4 regions of the Pseudoalteromonas sp. APM04 genome follow, and region 2 is predicted to be linked to each of the others. Evidence: predicted binding sites of a transcription regulator. Region 2 holds the regulator's gene; each other region holds the start of a gene.
What was found. The regulator sigma-54, encoded in region 2, starts transcription at its own class of promoters, with help from an activator protein. The targets are predictions, from matches to a motif close to GTTGGCACGNNNNTNGNNT.
Positions count from the first base shown of each region.

Region 1: the regulator sigma-54 is predicted to act here: its motif matches at 1,392-1,410, upstream of fliE (flagellar hook-basal body complex protein FliE).
Region 3: the regulator sigma-54 is predicted to act here: its motif matches at 1,884-1,902, upstream of nirB (nitrite reductase large subunit NirB).
Region 4: the regulator sigma-54 is predicted to act here: its motif matches at 2,261-2,279, upstream of MTP24_RS13310 (BON domain-containing protein).

Region 1 covers NZ_CP094441.1:929,707-934,219, forward strand. The annotation lists gene MTP24_RS04380 (sigma-54 dependent transcriptional regulator) at 1-1,294, shown strand, start outside; gene fliE (flagellar hook-basal body complex protein FliE) at 1,451-1,783, shown strand; gene fliF (flagellar basal-body MS-ring/collar protein FliF) at 1,804-3,519, shown strand; gene fliG (flagellar motor switch protein FliG) at 3,512-4,513, shown strand, end outside.
Region 2 covers NZ_CP094441.1:560,281-564,793, forward strand. The annotation lists gene rapZ (RNase adapter RapZ) at 33-878, opposite strand; gene ptsN (PTS IIA-like nitrogen regulatory protein PtsN) at 898-1,350, opposite strand; gene hpf (ribosome hibernation promoting factor) at 1,355-1,642, opposite strand; gene MTP24_RS02630 (RNA polymerase factor sigma-54) at 1,669-3,168, opposite strand; gene lptB (LPS export ABC transporter ATP-binding protein) at 3,238-3,963, opposite strand; gene lptA (lipopolysaccharide transport periplasmic protein LptA) at 3,960-4,496, opposite strand; gene lptC (LPS export ABC transporter periplasmic protein LptC) at 4,486-4,513, opposite strand, start outside.
Region 3 covers NZ_CP094441.1:1,997,325-2,001,837, forward strand. The annotation lists gene MTP24_RS09300 (LruC domain-containing protein) at 1-1,146, opposite strand, end outside; gene MTP24_RS09305 (hypothetical protein) at 1,405-1,641, shown strand; gene nirB (nitrite reductase large subunit NirB) at 2,052-4,513, shown strand, end outside.
Region 4 covers NZ_CP094441.1:2,874,879-2,879,391, forward strand. The annotation lists gene MTP24_RS13300 (methyltransferase) at 107-808, opposite strand; gene srmB (ATP-dependent RNA helicase SrmB) at 884-2,110, shown strand; gene MTP24_RS13310 (BON domain-containing protein) at 2,351-2,671, shown strand; gene MTP24_RS13315 (mechanosensitive ion channel family protein) at 3,441-4,397, opposite strand.

The DNA.
Region 1 (4,513 bases), 370 kb from region 2:
TATGAGTGGGCTTGATTTACTACGCAGTATTAAGCTTAACCACCCTGAATTGCCTGTTTTAATGATGACGGCGTACGCTACCATTGACGATGCTGTTGAAGCGATGCGCTTGGGCGCTATTGATTACATGGCAAAGCCGTTTGCACCTGAAGTTTTACTCAATATGGTAAGTCGATACTTACCTGAAAAAGCAAAAGAGACCGACGGACCCATTGTTGCCGACCCAAGCAGTATTCAACTTTTAGAGTTAGCAAGTAAAGTTGCACGCTCTGATGCGAGCGTTATGGTGCTAGGCCCAAGTGGTTCAGGTAAGGAAGTGCTTGCACGGTATATTCATGATAAATCGAACCGATGCGATGCGCCGTTTGTTGCAATTAACTGTGCAGCAATTCCTGAAAACATGCTTGAAGCAACCTTATTTGGGTATGAAAAAGGCGCGTTTACAGGCGCAATTCAAGCGTGTCCTGGTAAGTTTGAGCAAGCGCAAGGCGGTACTATATTGCTCGACGAAATAACAGAAATGGATTTAGGGCTGCAAGCTAAACTACTTCGTGTGTTGCAAGAGCGCGAAGTAGAGCGCTTAGGTGGAAGAAAAACAATCCAGTTAGATGTACGTATACTTGCAACAAGTAACCGCGATTTGAAAGAAGCGGTTACCGAAAACCAATTTAGAGAAGATTTATATTACAGGCTTAATGTGTTTCCTTTGATGTGGCGACCACTTTGTCAGCGACCTGGAGATATCCTTGTATTGGCTAAGCATTTAATTGAGCGCCACTTAAACAAAAGTAAAGAGCCTATGGCTTATCTTGATAGTGCCGCAGAGAAAAAATTACTTGCTCATTCATGGCCTGGTAATGTGCGTGAGCTTGATAACGTAATACAACGTGCGTTAATACTTAGGACTGGGGATACTCTAAACGAGCATGCTATTTTCATTGAAAACATAGCGGCGACAGATTTTGTAATGGAGCCTGCATCTGTCAGCGCGCAAAATACTAGTCAGCAGCAAGTAAATGCTACTAATAGAGATATTGACCAAGGCACTATGAGTTCAGCGTATTATGACGAACAGTCATCTCCAGCCGAGCCAACAAAACAAGACTTATTGGCTGTTGATACGGGAAGTTATAAGGATGAGCTAAAAGATAAAGAGCATCGCATTATTTTAGAAACGTTAGCAAGATGCCAAGGTAAGCGAAAAGATGTCGCTGAAACGCTAGGTATAAGCCCTCGTACATTACGTTATAAATTAGCGCAGATGCGCGACTTAGGTATTTCACTCCCCGCATAACATCATTTTTGCCCTAAATTTAGCTATTGAATTTAGGGCTGTCAAAACTCTGACTTGTCAAATTCCTTCCAACTCATTGAAATTATTAATTTAATTTTTTGGCATGCTTTGTGCTTTATTCATGTTAAGAGTTAACTGCATTGTCAGAGACAAATTATGAAAATTCAAAACAGCGCTGTATTTCAAGAAATGCAATCAATGGCTTTAGAGGCTGGCCGTAATAATCAAATCGAAAGACTGCCAGTAAAAACACAAGCCTCATCAACCGCTCAATTTGGCGATATGCTATCGGATGCAATTAATACTGTGCACGGTTTGCAGCAAGACGCTAAACAAAAAGTAGTGGCGGTAGAAACAGGCGACAGAAGCGTGTCTTTGGCTGAAGCAATGATTGCTTCTCAAAAGTCGTCAGTTGCATTTGAAGCGACAGTGCAGGTTCGTAATAAACTTGTCGAAGCTTACAAAGAAATCATGAACATGCCTGTTTAACTAGGTAGTGGAGAATTATTGTGGCGCAATCTAATCAATCAACCGATCTGGCTCTTGCTACTGGTGAAATGGACCAAAGCGATAGCGACGATCAACAAGAACAGAAATCAGGCTACTTAAGTTCGCTAAATGGCGTTGATTTATTGCGCCAAGTAACTTTAGTCATTGCTTTAGGCATTTGTTTAGCGATTGCTATATTTATTATTATTTGGGCACGTCAGCCAGATATGCGCCCACTTGGTAAAATGCAGACAGAAGAGCTTATTGAAACGCTCGACTTTTTAGACGCACAAAAAATTGAATACCAAGTAGATGGAAATGTAGTGCTCGTCCCTGAAACTGAGTATCAAAATATTAAACTTTTAATGACTCGTGAAGGGCTAGAGCAAGGCCCTACATCGGGTTCAGATATTATTATGCAAGACATGGGGTTTGGTGTAAGTCAGCGTTTAGAGCGTGAACGCTTAAAGCATGGCCGAGAACAACAGTTAGCGCGCACAATTGAAGAGCTCAATAATATTACGCGTGCACGTGTATTGCTTGCCATTCCAAAAGAAAATGTATTTGCGCGCAGAGAGAAAAAGCCTTCAGCAACTGTTGTACTTACTCTTAAGCGTGGGCGTTCGCTAGATAGCGAAGAAGTCGACTCAGTGGTTGATATGGTTGCATCGGCTGTACAAGGTTTAGAGCCGGCTCGTGTAACAGTAACGGATCAAAATGGTCGCCTACTAAATTCAGGCTCGCAAACATCGCTTGCTGCACGTTCACGTAAAGAGTACGACATAGAGCGTAAGCGTGAACAAGAATATCTTGAAAAAATAGACAGTATTTTAATACCTGTTGTAGGGCTTGCAAACTACACTGCACAAGTTGATTTAAGTATGGACTTTAGTGCTGTTGAGGAGACGCAAAAACGCTACAACCCAGATTTACCAGCAGTAAGAAGCGAAACCACATTCGAAGAAAATAATATAGGTGGTTTAGCAGTCGGTATACCTGGTGCACTGACGAATCAGCCTCCAGTAAACTCTAATATCCCTGAAGTTGCAGGACAAGGTGGCGCAGGTAGTGCAACTTCACCATCAAGAACGCATAAAGAAGCGACGCGTAACTATGAGTTAGATACAACTATCTCACATAAGCGCCAGCAAACAGGTGTGATACGCAGAATAAGCGTGTCGGTGGCCGTTGACTACATTCCAAAAGTAGGTGAAAACGGTGAAACCACAATGACACCGCGCTCAGTGGAAGAACTGTCAAATATTCGTCGTTTATTACAAGGTGGCGTTGGTTTTGACATGCAGCGTGGTGATGCACTTGAAGTGGTGACGGTTCCGTTTGTTCGCGAAGCAACTGATTTTGATATTAGTGTGCCGCTTTGGGAACAAGACTGGTTTATGAAAATAATCCGCTTGGTACTGGGTGCCCTCGTTATTATTGTACTGATAATGGCGGTAGTTAAACCGATGCTTAAACGCTTAATTTATCCAGACGATACACTTGAAGAGTATGACGAAGATGCCTTAAGTGCAGGTGTAGATATTGGCGATAGCACGTTGGATATGCTAAACAAAGACTTTGATTCTGCTTCAATTGGTTTCTCAAGCGATGGTACACTGCAGTTACCAGATTTACATGGCGACGAAGACTTACTCAAAGCAATTCGTGCTCTTGTAGCCAATGAACCAGAACTATCATCACAAGTAGTGAAAGCGTGGTTAACAGAAGATGACTGATCAAGAACAAAAACAATTACCGCCAGCGTTTGATGTTGATAAGCTCGATGGCGTAGATAAAGCCGCAATATTACTGTTGAGCCTATCAGAAGAAGATGCAGCGCAAATCCTAAAACACTTAGAGCCTAAGCAGGTGCAAAAAGTGGGTATGGCAATGGCGGCGTTAGACGACCTGTCACAGGCTAAAATAAGTGCGGTTCACAACTTATTTATTGAGCAAATTCAAAGCTTCAGTACTATCGGATTTCAGTCAGAAGACTTTATTAAAAAGGCGCTTACCGCTGCATTGGGTGAAGATAAAGCGGCCAGCCTTATTGATCAAATTGTTATGGGGTCTGGGGCTAAAGGTCTTGATTCTCTCAAATGGATGGACTCTAAGCAGGTGGCGAATATTATTCGTAATGAACACCCCCAAATACAAACGATTGTATTATCTTACTTAGAGCCTGAGCAGTCTGCAGAAATTATTGCGCAGTTCCCAGAGAAAGTACGTCTTGATTTAACCATGCGAATCGCCAACCTTGAAGAAGTGCAACCAGCCGCACTGCAAGAACTTAACGAAATTATGGAAAAACAATTTGCCGGACAAGCAGGGGCACAAGCTGCGAAAATGGGTGGTTTAAAAGCCGCGGCAGACATTATGAACTACCTAGATACAAACGTAGAAGGGCAGCTAATGGATTCTATTCGTGAACATGACGAAGAGATGTCTCAGCAAATTCAGGATCTTATGTTTGTATTTGAAAACTTAATGGATGTGGATGACCGGGGTATTCAAGCCATTCTACGAGAAGTACAACAAGATGTATTAATGAAAGCAATCAAAGGTGCAGACGACGGTCTGAAAGACAAAATACTGGGTAATATGTCTAAGCGTGCTGCCGATATGCTGGCTGATGATTTAGAAGCAATGGCGCCTGTACGTATTAGCGAAGTTGAAGCTGCCCAAAAAGAAATTTTATCAACGGCACGTCGTTTATCTGATTCGGGTGAA
Region 2 (4,513 bases):
TCAAAGCTGAACAGGTTATTAGTTTTGTAAAATTACTTTTCTTGTTCTCTGTGACGTATTTTTACATTGGGATGCGTAACTGCAAAGCTTTCGCCAATTGTTTGCGCTAAATATACAGAGCGATGTTGCCCGCCAGTACAGCCAATCGCAATAGTTAAATAGCTTCTGTTATTTCGCTCTAGGTGTGGTAGCCATGTTTGTACAAAGGTTTGTATTTGCCATGTAAATTTTTGAACTATGCTGTGGCTAGCCAAATAATCTTTTACTGGTTGGTCTAGGCCATTAAGTGGTTTTAGTTCAGGCTCCCAATGCGGGTTAGGTAAAAAACGTGCATCAAATACGTAATCTGCTTCTTTAGGAATGCCATGTTTAAAACCAAAAGATTCAAATGTAACAATTAGCTGCTTGTCTTTTTTACCTAATATTTTTTCGCGAATTGATTCAGCAAGTTCATGAACGCTTAGCTCACTGGTATCGATCATGTAATCGGCGCGCGTAATTAGCACATCGAGAAGTTCTTTTTCTTTTTTTATGGCTAAATCAAGCGGAAGTGAATCTATTGATAAAGGGTGTAAGCGTCTGGTTTCAGAAAAGCGTTTAATAAGGGTTTGATCTTCACTGTCTAAGTAGAACAGCGTTGGTTTTGTAAAACCCGGTAAGTATTCGATGATGTGATTAAATTCATCTTGCTCTTTTGGTAAATTTCGCACATCTATACTAACGGCAATTTTATCGTAGTTATCAGAAACGCTTCTTACCAAAGAAGGTAATAAATTTACTGGAATGTTATCTACGCAATAATAACCTAGATCTTCAACAACGCGTAAAGCAACCGACTTACCAGAACCAGAACGGCCACTTATGATAATCAACTCCATTAATCACCCTTTAAATTTGTTACGATTGGTCAACAATAATTTGATACAACTCAGCATCCGATTTAGCACAGCGAAGCTGCTTACAAAATTCTTTATTTTTTAGTTTATCAGCTATCGTTGCTAGCGTCTTTAAATGCTGTTGGTTATCGCCTTCAGGTACGATGAGTGCAACAAAAATATCAACAGGGCGGTTGTCTATAGCATCAAAATTAATCGGTGTTTCACTTACTAACACCAATGCTAAAGGTTCTTGTGCGCCGCTCATTCGGCCATGTGGAATAGCAATACCTCTGCCTATCCCTGTGCTGCCTAGCTTTTCGCGGGTTAATAAAGCGCCCAAAATATCCTGTTGAGATAAATACGGTAATTTATCGTGAGCCAGCTCGCTAATAAACTCTAAAATTCTTTTTTTACTATTAAAAAGGACCGCAGCTTTACTGCAGTCCTGGCATATAAGTGAACTTAATTTCATCATATTAGTGTCGAGCAAGCTTCTCTTTGTGTTTAATTACTTGACGGTCAAGCTTGTCAATCAATGAATCAATAGCTGCATACATATCTTGATGTTCAGTGGATGCGAATAATTCAGCACCACTTACATGAATAGTTGCTTCTGCTTTTTGATTTAATTTTTCTATATCGAGAATGACATGAACATTATTAATATGATCAGAGTGCCTTTCTAGCTTCGCAAATTTGGTATTTATATAGTCTCTTAATGAATCAGTTAGTTCTACATGACGACCAGTTAAATTTAGTTGCATAAGCATTACCCTCTTTGTTTAGCGTCTTAGATCAGGCTCTTTCGCTGATTTGACGGTGGAATAGCAAGAGATTCGCGATATTTTGCGATTGTACGTCTCGCTACTTTAATTCCTTGCTCAGCCAATATATCCGCAATTTTGCTATCACTCAATGGTTTTGCTGAGTTTTCTGCTGCGATTAATTTTTTAATAAGTGCACGTATTGCCGTAGATGAACATTCTCCACCATTTTCGGTACTTACGTGGCTTGAGAAAAAGTATTTAAGCTCAAATATTCCACGCGGTGTGTGCATATACTTTTGCGTAGTTACGCGCGAAATTGTTGATTCGTGCATTTCTACCATTTCGGCAACATCATTTAAAACCATCGGTTTCATGGCTTCTGGCCCGTGTTCAAAAAAGCCCTGTTGTTGTTTAACAATACAGTTAGTTACTTTTAAAAGTGTATCATTTCTACTTTCTAAGCTTTTTATAAACCATTTAGCTTCTTGTAAATGTGAGCGAATAAATTGACTGTCGCCGCTTGATTTAACTGTACGTGACATTGCTGCATATTGGCTGTTTACACGAATTTTTGGCATGCTGTCTGGGTTTAACTCTACAATCCAGCGGCCTTTAATTTTTTTAACTGACACATCAGGTATTACATACTCAGACTCTTCTCGTACTATTGTGTCTGCAGGCTTAGGGTTGAGCGTATGAATAAGTGTCATTACTTCTTTAAGCTCATCTTCTTTGAGCTTCGTTTTTTTCATTAATGTACGGTAGTCACGAGCAGCTAACAAATCAATGTGCTCTGTTAAAATCATTTTTGTTTCATCAATAAAAGGCGTGCCTTTATCAAATTGATTTAACTGAATACACAAGCACTCTTGTAAGCTACGTGCCGCAATACCCACTGGGTCAAATAGCTGAATGCGCTTTAAAACCGCTTCTATTTCGTCAAGTTCAACCTCAACGTCATCGTCGTTATCTTGATTAAAGCTCTCTAAAATCTCTTCGCAGCTGAGTGTCAGTATGCCTGAATCATCCACCGCTTCTACAATAGCAATAGCGATGGCTTCATCTGTAGGGCTAAATGGCGTTAATTGTAATTGCCACATTAAGTATTCGTGAAGCGTTTCAGTTGATGCGCCCTGATATATAGACTCATCTTCAGGCATTGGGCCTGAAGATGATGCAGGGGCTGCACTCATATACTCATCCCAGCTAACATCCATTGCCATGTCGTCACTTACGGTATCTTTAGCAAGCGCTTCACCACTGTCTTGTTCATACTCGCTAGGGGCTTCATCGGCAGATACGGTTACTGTAACTTCATCGTTATCTGCTTTTTGCTCATTTTTGCCCGCAAGATCATCGGCATAGTCTTGCTCCTCAACCTCAAGTAATGGGTTGCTGTCGAGCGCTTCTTGTATTTCTTGCTGAAGATCCAATGTACTCAATTGCAGCAAGCGAATAGCTTGTTGCAACTGAGGTGTCATTGTAAGTTGCTGGCCCATGCGCAGCTGTAGTGATTGCCTCATGTATCTCTAACAATCCTTTTAAGTTGTTATAATTAATACTAGCAGATGCTTATAAATAAGGCGTAAATGTTACAGCCTAAATTGCTCGCCTAAATATACATCGCGTACAGTTTTATCATTTAATACGTGTTCAGGGGTACCAGAAGCAATCAGTTCCCCATGAGAAACAATGTAGGCTTTTTCGCAAACATCAAGGGTTTCTCTTACATTGTGGTCTGTTATTAATACGCCAATACCACGGTTTTTTAGGTGTTCAATAATTTTTTTAATATCTAATACTGAGATAGGGTCAACACCGGCAAATGGTTCGTCTAACAAAATAAACTTTGGATCTGCAGCTAAAGCACGTGCAATCTCCACTCGGCGACGTTCTCCGCCCGATAATGCCATACCTTTGCTGTCGCGAATGTGTTGAATGCTAAATTCATCCAATAGATTATTTAATGTTTCTTCTCTGGCTTGTTTAGTGAGCTCCTTTCGAGTTTCTAAAATAGCCATTAAGTTTTGATACACTGTTAATTTTCTAAATATAGACGACTCTTGTGGTAAGTAGCCAATACCTAATCTAGCACGACTGTGCATAGGTAAAAGCGTAATATCGTTATCATCGATAGATATTTTGCCTTTGTCGCTAGGGACTAAGCCTACAATCATGTAAAAGGTTGTTGTTTTACCTGCGCCGTTTGGCCCAAGCAAGCCTACAATACTGCCAGCTTTAACTTCTAGGCCCACATTTTTTACAACTTCACGGCCTTTGTAGCTTTTGGCTAGTAGCTCTGCTTTTAATGTGCTCATGGTTGGCCTTTGTCATTTTTTTTAGGCTCCACAGGCACTAAGATAGTGTGTACACGGTCAGTTGAGCTTTCATCTTTTTCTGCGCTAATAAGCTGCTGTTCTATATCGTAGGTAATGCTTTTAGCATTCATTTTTTGCCCAGCTTGAGATATCTCTGCATCTCCAATTAATGTTAAAAAACGCGTTGAGACATCGTATCTAACTTCATTAGCGCTGGCGCTCATTATTGTGCCGTCGGCTTGTTTTTCTTCAAAATATGCAGGCGTACCTGTGGCAATTAACAATTGCTTGTTGTCGCCTAGCTCATCACGCTTGTGAACCTCAAGGCGGTCTGCGGTAATTTTTCTGTCGCCATGAATAATTTCAACATTTTTTTCGAAGATACCTACGTTTTCTTTTAGTTGACCCTCTTGTTTATCCGCACTAATCGAAATTTGATTTGCAGAAATTGGCGCTGTTGGTTCAGCGGCATTAGTACCTAATGCAAGTATAAATGTTGGAATAATAAAGAGTGTTGATAGTTTATTGGTCATAATAAATAGTTCGCGTA
Region 3 (4,513 bases), 1.4 Mb from region 2:
TTCGTCTTCAGTAAAACGGCCATTTTGGTCCCAATCAAACCACGCATATAAAAAGCCAGAAGTAGACGCGTTAACAATAATTTGCGAGTCTTGCCCTGCCGAAATAGCCGTTACAAAGCTTACGCCATCGTCTGAATCATCAATAGGAGACAATAGTAAATCGGCATTGGTATTAATGTTTTCACCATCCACCGAGCTTCCCAAATAAATTAAATCTGAGCCGGTACTATTCGGGTCAAATAAATGCCTTGCGCCACTTTGCTCAAGGCTTGTGTTGTAAGGCGCTGGCGCGTCACCAAAATCAATTGAGCTATCAGTTACTTTTACTTCCGCAATGGCACAGCGCGCACCGTCGTTTTGACTTGATTTAGGCCCCGATGTAAACACATTTGCCACCGGGGTGTAGCCAACGACTGGGCTAACACTTAAATCAACTTTATGGATTTTACCGCTTTTATTGTTACTAAAATAAAACTGGCCCTTCACATCAAAATAAGCCGCGCCAAATGCGCCAGTATCATCGCCTACATCAACTTGAGTAATTAACGTATGGGTATTTGCTGCAATATCTATTTCGTATAAATTGCCATTTGGCTCAACCGCATATAAAAGGTTACTAGCTGGGTGAAAAGCAAAGTCATAAATAGACAATTTCCAAGTGTTTGTATTGGGTAACAAACTTGCCGTAATAGATGCATCTAAATCACCATCTAAATTAATACCATACAGGCCAAAGTTAGGATGATAAACATAATAGGTAGCCCGTTGGTCATTGCCCTCACCTACAACTTGTATATCACCGACGTAAAAATTAGTGGCAGGTAAACCTTGTACGGTTAGCCGTTTCATTTCGTAGTTGCTGCCAAGCTGTACTACGCTGCCAGGCGTTTGCTTACTGTAACCGTACATGTATTGATCTTTATAATTAAAACCAACTGCGTTAACGCTGTTAGTATTTAATTCGTTAGCGAACGTTAGCTGCGATGCCAAAACGGTAGGTTTAGCTGAAACTAAATCTATTCCGTAAAGTTGCGCGTTAGCATCTTGCATTAAAAATGCCTGGCTGGGGCACGACTCGAATGGTTGACTGAGCACAGCGCATGGAAATATAACTAAGCATGCTGTTGCAAGTTTATTTAGTTTCATAATTTAGCCCTTAAAAAGTTAAGTGATTAAACTGTTGCAGGGTCTATTCCAAAACTTAACTTTATGAATTTATTATAAATAAAATAAATTCAGTATAATCCTAATGCAGTTTGCAATTGGCAAGTTTGCATTTTGCAAAATGTGAGAGAATACACTCGCATGTTTACTTACAATTTAAGTATTATTTTTTACCAATAACTATGCTTTACTATTATTGGTTTACGCTAATTGGCTGAGCTTTTTGATTAAGGGGGAAAAATGAGCATTGTTACAGATATATTTTTATGGCTTTTAATTGAAACAGCCTTCGGTTTCTTGTTTTATGCAACAGGTTGTATGCTGTTAAAAGTTACAACGTTTGGAAGCTATAAAATGGAATTTAAAGATTATGCTAGTTTTAAACAAAGGAAATCCAAAAAAATAGTGCCGGTTATTGCGCTAGGCGTTGGCTTCTATATAACTATGATTACTCTGCTCGCTTTCATTAATAGTTAACTACATAGCTAAAAAACACGTTAGCGCTTATCACTGGTTAAATGGATGTTGCACGCAACATACCCATATGAGTATCTCCCACAATTTAACAAAACAATGGGGATAACTCTCACTCATTTTCAAAACATTAAATATATTTTTTACTGCACTAATTAGTACTAACCTTGCACCTAAAGTGTTCGTTTTTAAATCTCTAAATCCTAAAAGCACATTAATATCACTATTAATCAACAACTTAAACTTATGGCTAGGTTATTGCTTTATTGAACACTAAGCACGTTAATTAACGGCATACATATTGGTTGAAAAAGCAACCAGAGGCAAAGAGGCCCGTACACAATTGTATTTAATTACAATTGTGACGGGCTTTTTTGTGTGTAAAATTTAAACCGTCACTGAAGGAATGCCTAATGCAAACCGCGCAAAAAATACTAATAATTGGCAATGGTATGGTCGGACATCATTTTGTAGAAAAAATGCGCCAAAGCGATGCTAACGCAAACATCACCGTTTTGTGTGGTGAAGCAAATCTAGCTTACGACCGTGTTTATTTATCAAGCGTATTTGATGGTAAAACAGCAAACGATTTAGCGCTAACAACTTTAGAAAATTATCAACAACTCAATATTAGTGTATTCACTAACCAATGGGTTGAAGGCATAGATAGAGTAAACAAAGTTGTTAATACTCAAACAGGCGATCAATACCCGTACGATAAGCTTGTACTTGCTACGGGCTCGTTCCCTTTTGTGCCGCCAATTAAGGGAAACGATCAACCACATTGTTTGGTTTATCGCACCCTAGAGGATTTAGAGCAAATAAAAGCCAGTGCCGCAGCCAGTAAAAGTGGTGTAGTAATTGGTGGTGGTTTATTAGGACTTGAAGCCGCGAACGCCATTAAACAATTAGGACTTGATACACATGTTGTTGAATTTGCGCCGCAGCTTATGGCTGTCCAGCTAGACGAGCAAGGCGGCACGCTATTAAAAAATAAAATAGAAAAACTGGGTGTGACTGTTCATACATCAAAAGCGACCAGCGAAATCGTTAAAGGTGAAACTAGCCGGTTTAGATTAAATTTTTCAGACGACACTTTTTTAGAAACCGACTTAATTTTATTCTCTGCCGGTATTCGTCCTTATGATCAGCTAGGTAAAGTGGCTGATCTAGAGCTTGGGGAGCGTGGCGGTATAGTCATCAATAACCAGTGCCAAACATCAGACCCTGATATTTTGGCTATTGGCGAATGTGCCCTATGGGACAAAAAGTTATTTGGCTTAGTGGCGCCGGGTTACAACATGGCTCGCGTTGCAGCAAGCCAGCTAAGTGGCGGCGAGCTTGAGTTTTTAGGTGCAGATATGAGCACTAAATTAAAACTACTAGGTGTAGAAGTAGGATCCATTGGTGATGCGCATGCAAAAACGCCCAACTGCAAAGAGCTCATTTATCAAGATCCAATTAGAGATTGCTACAAAAAAATTATATTAAATGAAACTGGCGATAAGCTTTTAGGCGCTGTCCTTGTTGGCGATACCAGTGATTACGATACGCTAATTCAATACATGTTAAACGACATGGACTTACCAGAGCACCCTGAATGTTTAATTTTACCAGATAGCGCCGGCGCCCCTTCTCTTGCGGGCAGCGCCCTACCCGATACAGCCACTATTTGTTCGTGTCATAACGTGAGTAAAGGCGACATTGTGGGAGCTATTGATGGTGGCTCATGCGATTTAGCCTCAGTTAAATCATGCACCAAAGCTGCCAGCGGTTGCGGTGGTTGTGCAGCGTTACTTAAATCGGTAGTTGACGACGAACTGGCAAGTCGAGGCGTTGAAGTAAATAATCACCTCTGTGAGCACTTCGCGTATTCGCGTCAAGAGTTACTCCATATGGTTAAAGTAGAAAGCATCAAAACTTTTGATGGTTTAATAGCTAAACATGGCAGCGGCCATGGCTGTGAAATATGTAAACCCGCAGTGGCCTCTATTTTAGCCTCAACATGGAACGATTTTATCCTAGAGCCAACCCATGTAGGTCTTCAAGATACAAACGACACCTTCCTTGCCAATATGCAAAAAGACGGCTCTTACTCTGTTGTACCGCGTATTGCTGGTGGTGAAATTACACCCGACAAACTCATTGTCATCGGTCAAGTAGCTAAAGACTTTAATCTTTATTGTAAAGTGACTGGCGGACAACGCATCGATTTATTTGGTGCACGTTTAGAAGAGCTGCCTGTTATTTGGGAAAGACTGATTGATGCTGGCTTTGAGACAGGTCACGCTTATGGTAAATCTCTGAGAACGGTTAAGTCGTGCGTAGGAAGTACATGGTGTCGTTATGGCGTACAAGACAGTGTAGGTCATGCCATCGATATCGAAAACCGTTATAAAGGATTGCGCTCTCCTCATAAAATTAAAATGGCAGTGTCAGGTTGTACCCGCGAATGTGCTGAAGCACAAAGTAAAGACATTGGTATCATAGCAACTGAAAATGGCTGGAACTTATACGTGTGTGGTAACGGTGGCATGCGCCCTCGCCATGCTGACTTATTTGCTACCGACTTAGATACAACCACGCTTATAAAATACATTGACCGTGTATTGATGTTTTACATAAAAACCGCCGACAAGTTACAGCGTACTTCAGTATGGATGGAGAACTTAGAGGGCGGCCTTGATTATCTCAAAAGTGTAGTGATTGACGACAGTTTAGGTATTTGCCAAGAGCTTGAAGAACAAATGGATTTGGTAGCGAATACATACGCATGTGAGTGGAAAAAAACAGTAGACAATCCAGAAGCAACAAAACGCTTTCGCCAATTTGTTAATAGCCCACAAACCGATGACAACATTTTGTTTGTGCAAGA
Region 4 (4,513 bases), 1.1 Mb from region 2:
TTATTTACAAGTGGTTAACACTAGTCTTGAGATTGATTAAATAACAACTGAATACGTATGCATTATGGGTAAACTATCCTTTATTATTAGATAATATCCCTCACAATTACGCCATCTTTAAATAAAATGCCTTACACAAAGTAATGTAATCAGTAGTGTAATTATTGTTTAACTCTCTAATGCATAGCGTTGAATTGTCGCTTTGTGATTCTAGATAACTAAACGTCATTAAACTGCGGCTTATGGGTTTGCTAGGTGTCGCTTTTACTTGGCAATGTGCATTTAAATAAAGCCCTTTTTGAGTAGCAAGCTCAATAAATACTATAGCCTCAGTGTTTGGCAGTATTAAACTAAACCGTGACTGTGAATGGCTAAGCCGCTTAAACGCATTAATTAGCTCCTCAAAGCTCAAACCATCGGTGTGACGAGCAGTGTTTCGGGCGGCATTATTGCCTTTTAAACTATGATTAAAGTAAGGCGGATTAGAAATGATGACATCAAAGGGAGCGTCACTATTAAAGCTTTGAATAGTTTGATGCTTAATAGCTATATTGGGCCACGGACTATTTGCTACGTTTTGTAATGCTTGATTGTATGCGTTTTCATCTATTTCAACCGCAGTAATACTCAATGCTGGCCTGCGCTGTTTACACATTAACGCCAATAACCCCGTGCCTGTACCAATGTCTAGTAACGAGTTTGCACCAGCTAAGTTTGCCCACGCACCAAGCAAAATACCGTCGGTTGAAACCTTCATTGCGCAGTGGTCGTGTTCAACCTTAAATTGTTTAAATGCAAAACCAGACATTTTTTCACCTTTTCATTCACCAAGCGCAGCATAGCGCGTATAATCAAGGTAATTGTCCACTATTTTAGACACTCTATGCAATTTTCTGAATTTGATCTTGATACCAAATTACTCGATGCCATTGATAAAATGGGCTACGAGAAGCCAACCAGTATTCAACAACAAGCTATTCCTGAAGCTCTTCAGGGACGTGATATTTTAGCGTCTGCGCCAACTGGCACAGGTAAAACAGCGGCATTTTTAATTCCTGCGATTCAATACTTATTGGATTTTCCGCGCCGTGAACCTGGTTTTGCCCGCGTATTAATTATGACGCCAACACGTGAGCTGGCTTATCAAATTCATGAGCAATGTGAGTTACTCGCCAAACGTACACACCTAAAAATAGGTGTCGTGACCGGCGGTATAAACTACGGAACGCATAAAGAAATTTTTGAAAAAAATAACGACGTGTTAATTGCCACTCCAGGGCGATTAATGGAATACCTTGAAACTGAAAACTTTCATGCTGAACATGTCGAAATGCTTATTATTGATGAAGCCGACCGTATGCTAGACATGGGTTTCAAAAAAGAAATGAGCCGTATTTGTGACGAAGCTAAAAATCGCCGTCAGTGCTTTTTATTCTCAGCAACCCTTGAGGGTGACAGCGTAGAGCGATTTGCAGAAACCACATTAAACGATCCAGCTTTGTTAGAAGCTGAGTCGTCTCGTAAAGAAAAAGCTAAAATTCACCAGTGGGTTCATCTTGCTGATGATTACCACCATAAACTCGAGCTTTTAGTCAACACCCTTAACGGCCCTGACGTGAGTAAAGCCATTGTATTTGTTAAAACCCGTGAACGTTTAGAAACTCTCATTGGTGAATTAACTAATAACGGTGTAAAAGCCGCTTGGCTGCGAGGTGAAATGCCACAAGACAAGCGCATGAAAGCAATGGAAAACTTTCATAGTGGCCGCACTAAAATATTAATTGCAACAGATGTAGCTGCTCGCGGTATTGACGTATCTGACATTAGCCACGTTATTAACTTTGATATGCCACGTACCGCCGACGTATATGTTCACCGTATTGGCCGTACTGGTCGCGCAGGTAAAAAAGGCATCGCTATTTCATTAGTTGAAGCGCATGATATTGGTATTTTGTACAAAGTAGAACGCTACATTGAACAAAAGCTAAAACGCCGTGTAATTAAAGGAATAGAGCCTCAGCATAAAGAGGCTAAGCCACCGGTTAAAAAGCGCAAAGATCCGGTAAAAATGAAAGCAAAGAAAAAAGCGAAAGTTAAAAAGAAAAAGTAACTTAGCATATTTACCAAAGCCGGCGTATGCCGGCTTTTTAATGCGTGTAACATATGTAACCGGTGCATGTAACACCTACCCATTTAAATGTAATTATTGCCCACCTGAATTCCCACTTAATAAAATAACCTTATATTTCAATAAATTAAAACTGGCACTGAACTTGTAATATTAAACACAGAATAGCCAGAATATTTAATGGTTTGGCTAAATTTTTAATTGATATAAAAGGATTGAGTTATGAACCGCTTAAAGTTAACTATCGCGTTAGTTTCGTTTTGTTGTTTATTTTTGTTAGCCTGCGCTACCAAAGTGAGTGCAGCAACACACCTAGCCGTAGTCAGCAGCGTAGCAACTCAACCTAACCTTCAGCAAACCATTACAAGCACGCTTCGTACTAACCCCAACTTTGCATTAAGCAATATTCGCGTACAGGTTAAAGATGGCGAGGTAGTATTACATGGTCAAGCGCAAACCGGTTTTGAACGTGCGCTTGCTCAAAAGTTTTTAGAAAATATGGATGGTGTTAAAATCATCCGTAACAAAATTAGTGTTATTTGAATCGCATTTTTATTAACCCAATTGATCCTAGGCGCAGCATGTTACTCCAACACATGCTGCGCCTTTTTTGTGCCAGTATTTACTTGCAACTCACATTAACTACAATAAAAAACTCGCTTTAATTACCTCTTACTTACCGCCTAATACCAATTGTAAATTGCATACATTACAACCTAATATTTGCCAAAATAATCCGCTCTTTAAATAATAAATTTATATTAAGCCTAGGCCTGTTTAACTGCCATTACTAAAGCGTGTTTTATCAAGGAGCAACATAATTACGGTGCGCGATTTGTGACCCAGTAAGCTAAGTACCTACTCCTGAATTATTTTAATGACTACGCCTATGTACGTATAACTTAAAGTCGTATACAGCTTATACGCCCTACTTGCTCCTTATTACCTATTATTTAGGCAACAAGGAAGAGCAACCTATGAGGGGACCACAAAAGTTATTGCATGTTTTATATTTATGTTGCGTTATCGTCGGTTTCGGGAAGTAACCACAAAATAGGCTTAGCCTTATCGATATATCACATAGCCCGGTTCTAATTTCACCCCAAAAGGTAAATAGACCTTAGTCAATAATCAATTAACGTTGCTCTCACCTTCTCAAACACTTAAATAGCCATAAAAAAATGCAGCTTTATAAAGCTGCATTTAGTCGTTGTGAACCATAAGTCATTTTTATTTAAGCCCACAACGCGCATTTAAATGTAAAATTGCGTTGCGAGTGAGTAAATAATTCCCACTGGTATTAATGGCTCATTTATTCGTTTTGGCTTGAATCTGCTCCACCAGCGTTGCCTTTATTTGATGATTGCTGGTTAATTTTATCGCTGATCATGGCATCGAGTTTTTCACCGCCTTTAATACCAAAATCGAGCGTGCGAATAGGGAATGGAATACTAATATCAGCTTCATCCAACGCTTGTTTAACAGCAACTACGCCTTTATGACGCACTGTCATAAAGTCTGGTTCACCTGGGTATTTAATCCAAAACCACACCAGTAAATTAATGCTACTGTCGCCAAAGCCTTCGGCATAAACATCGGTTTCGTTTTTACGAATGACAAAGTCCAAATCGTTAATTTTATTTACAATAACTTCTTTCGCTTTTTCTATGTCGTCACCATACGAAATGCCTACTGGTACCTCTATGCGTCTAACTCCAAGTGTGGTGTAATTTTTTAACACATTTCTAAATAATACTTTGTTTGGTACGAGTATTAGTTGCCCGTAAAAGCTCTCTATTAGCGTGTTACGTAGGTTTATAGAATGTACTGAACCAAACACATCGTCGGTTTCGATTACGTCTCCTGTTTTAAAGGGTTTGCGTATACCCATTGCTATGCCCGCAATCAAGTTTTCGGTCATATCTTGAAACGCAAAACCTATGGCTAAACCAACAATACCCGCACCGGCTAATAAAGAGGTAACCGTGCCTTTTAAACCCACAAAATCCAGCGCTATAAATACCCCAACGCACAGTACAATAACCTTAAATATTGACGCCATTAAATCGGCTATTTGTTGAGAGTCGAGTGAACGGCGCAATATATTTTTCATAAGGTTGCCAGCAAAGCGCGCTAGCATTGAAAATATAATGGCAATAATAACCGCCACTATAAAATTAGGAATGTGACTTATAACAACATCAAACCAACCGCCGAGTTTTTCTTCGATAAGTTTTTCGGCTTCTGTTATCGAGGGTATGCTGATCATTTTTTGCACCTATGAGTAAATAATAATGTGAATACTTAACTCATGTTTGCAAGTTTAGCGCCAGCATATAAAAAGCCATGCAATGCATGGCTTTTTGGGTATATGTTTAGCTTTAA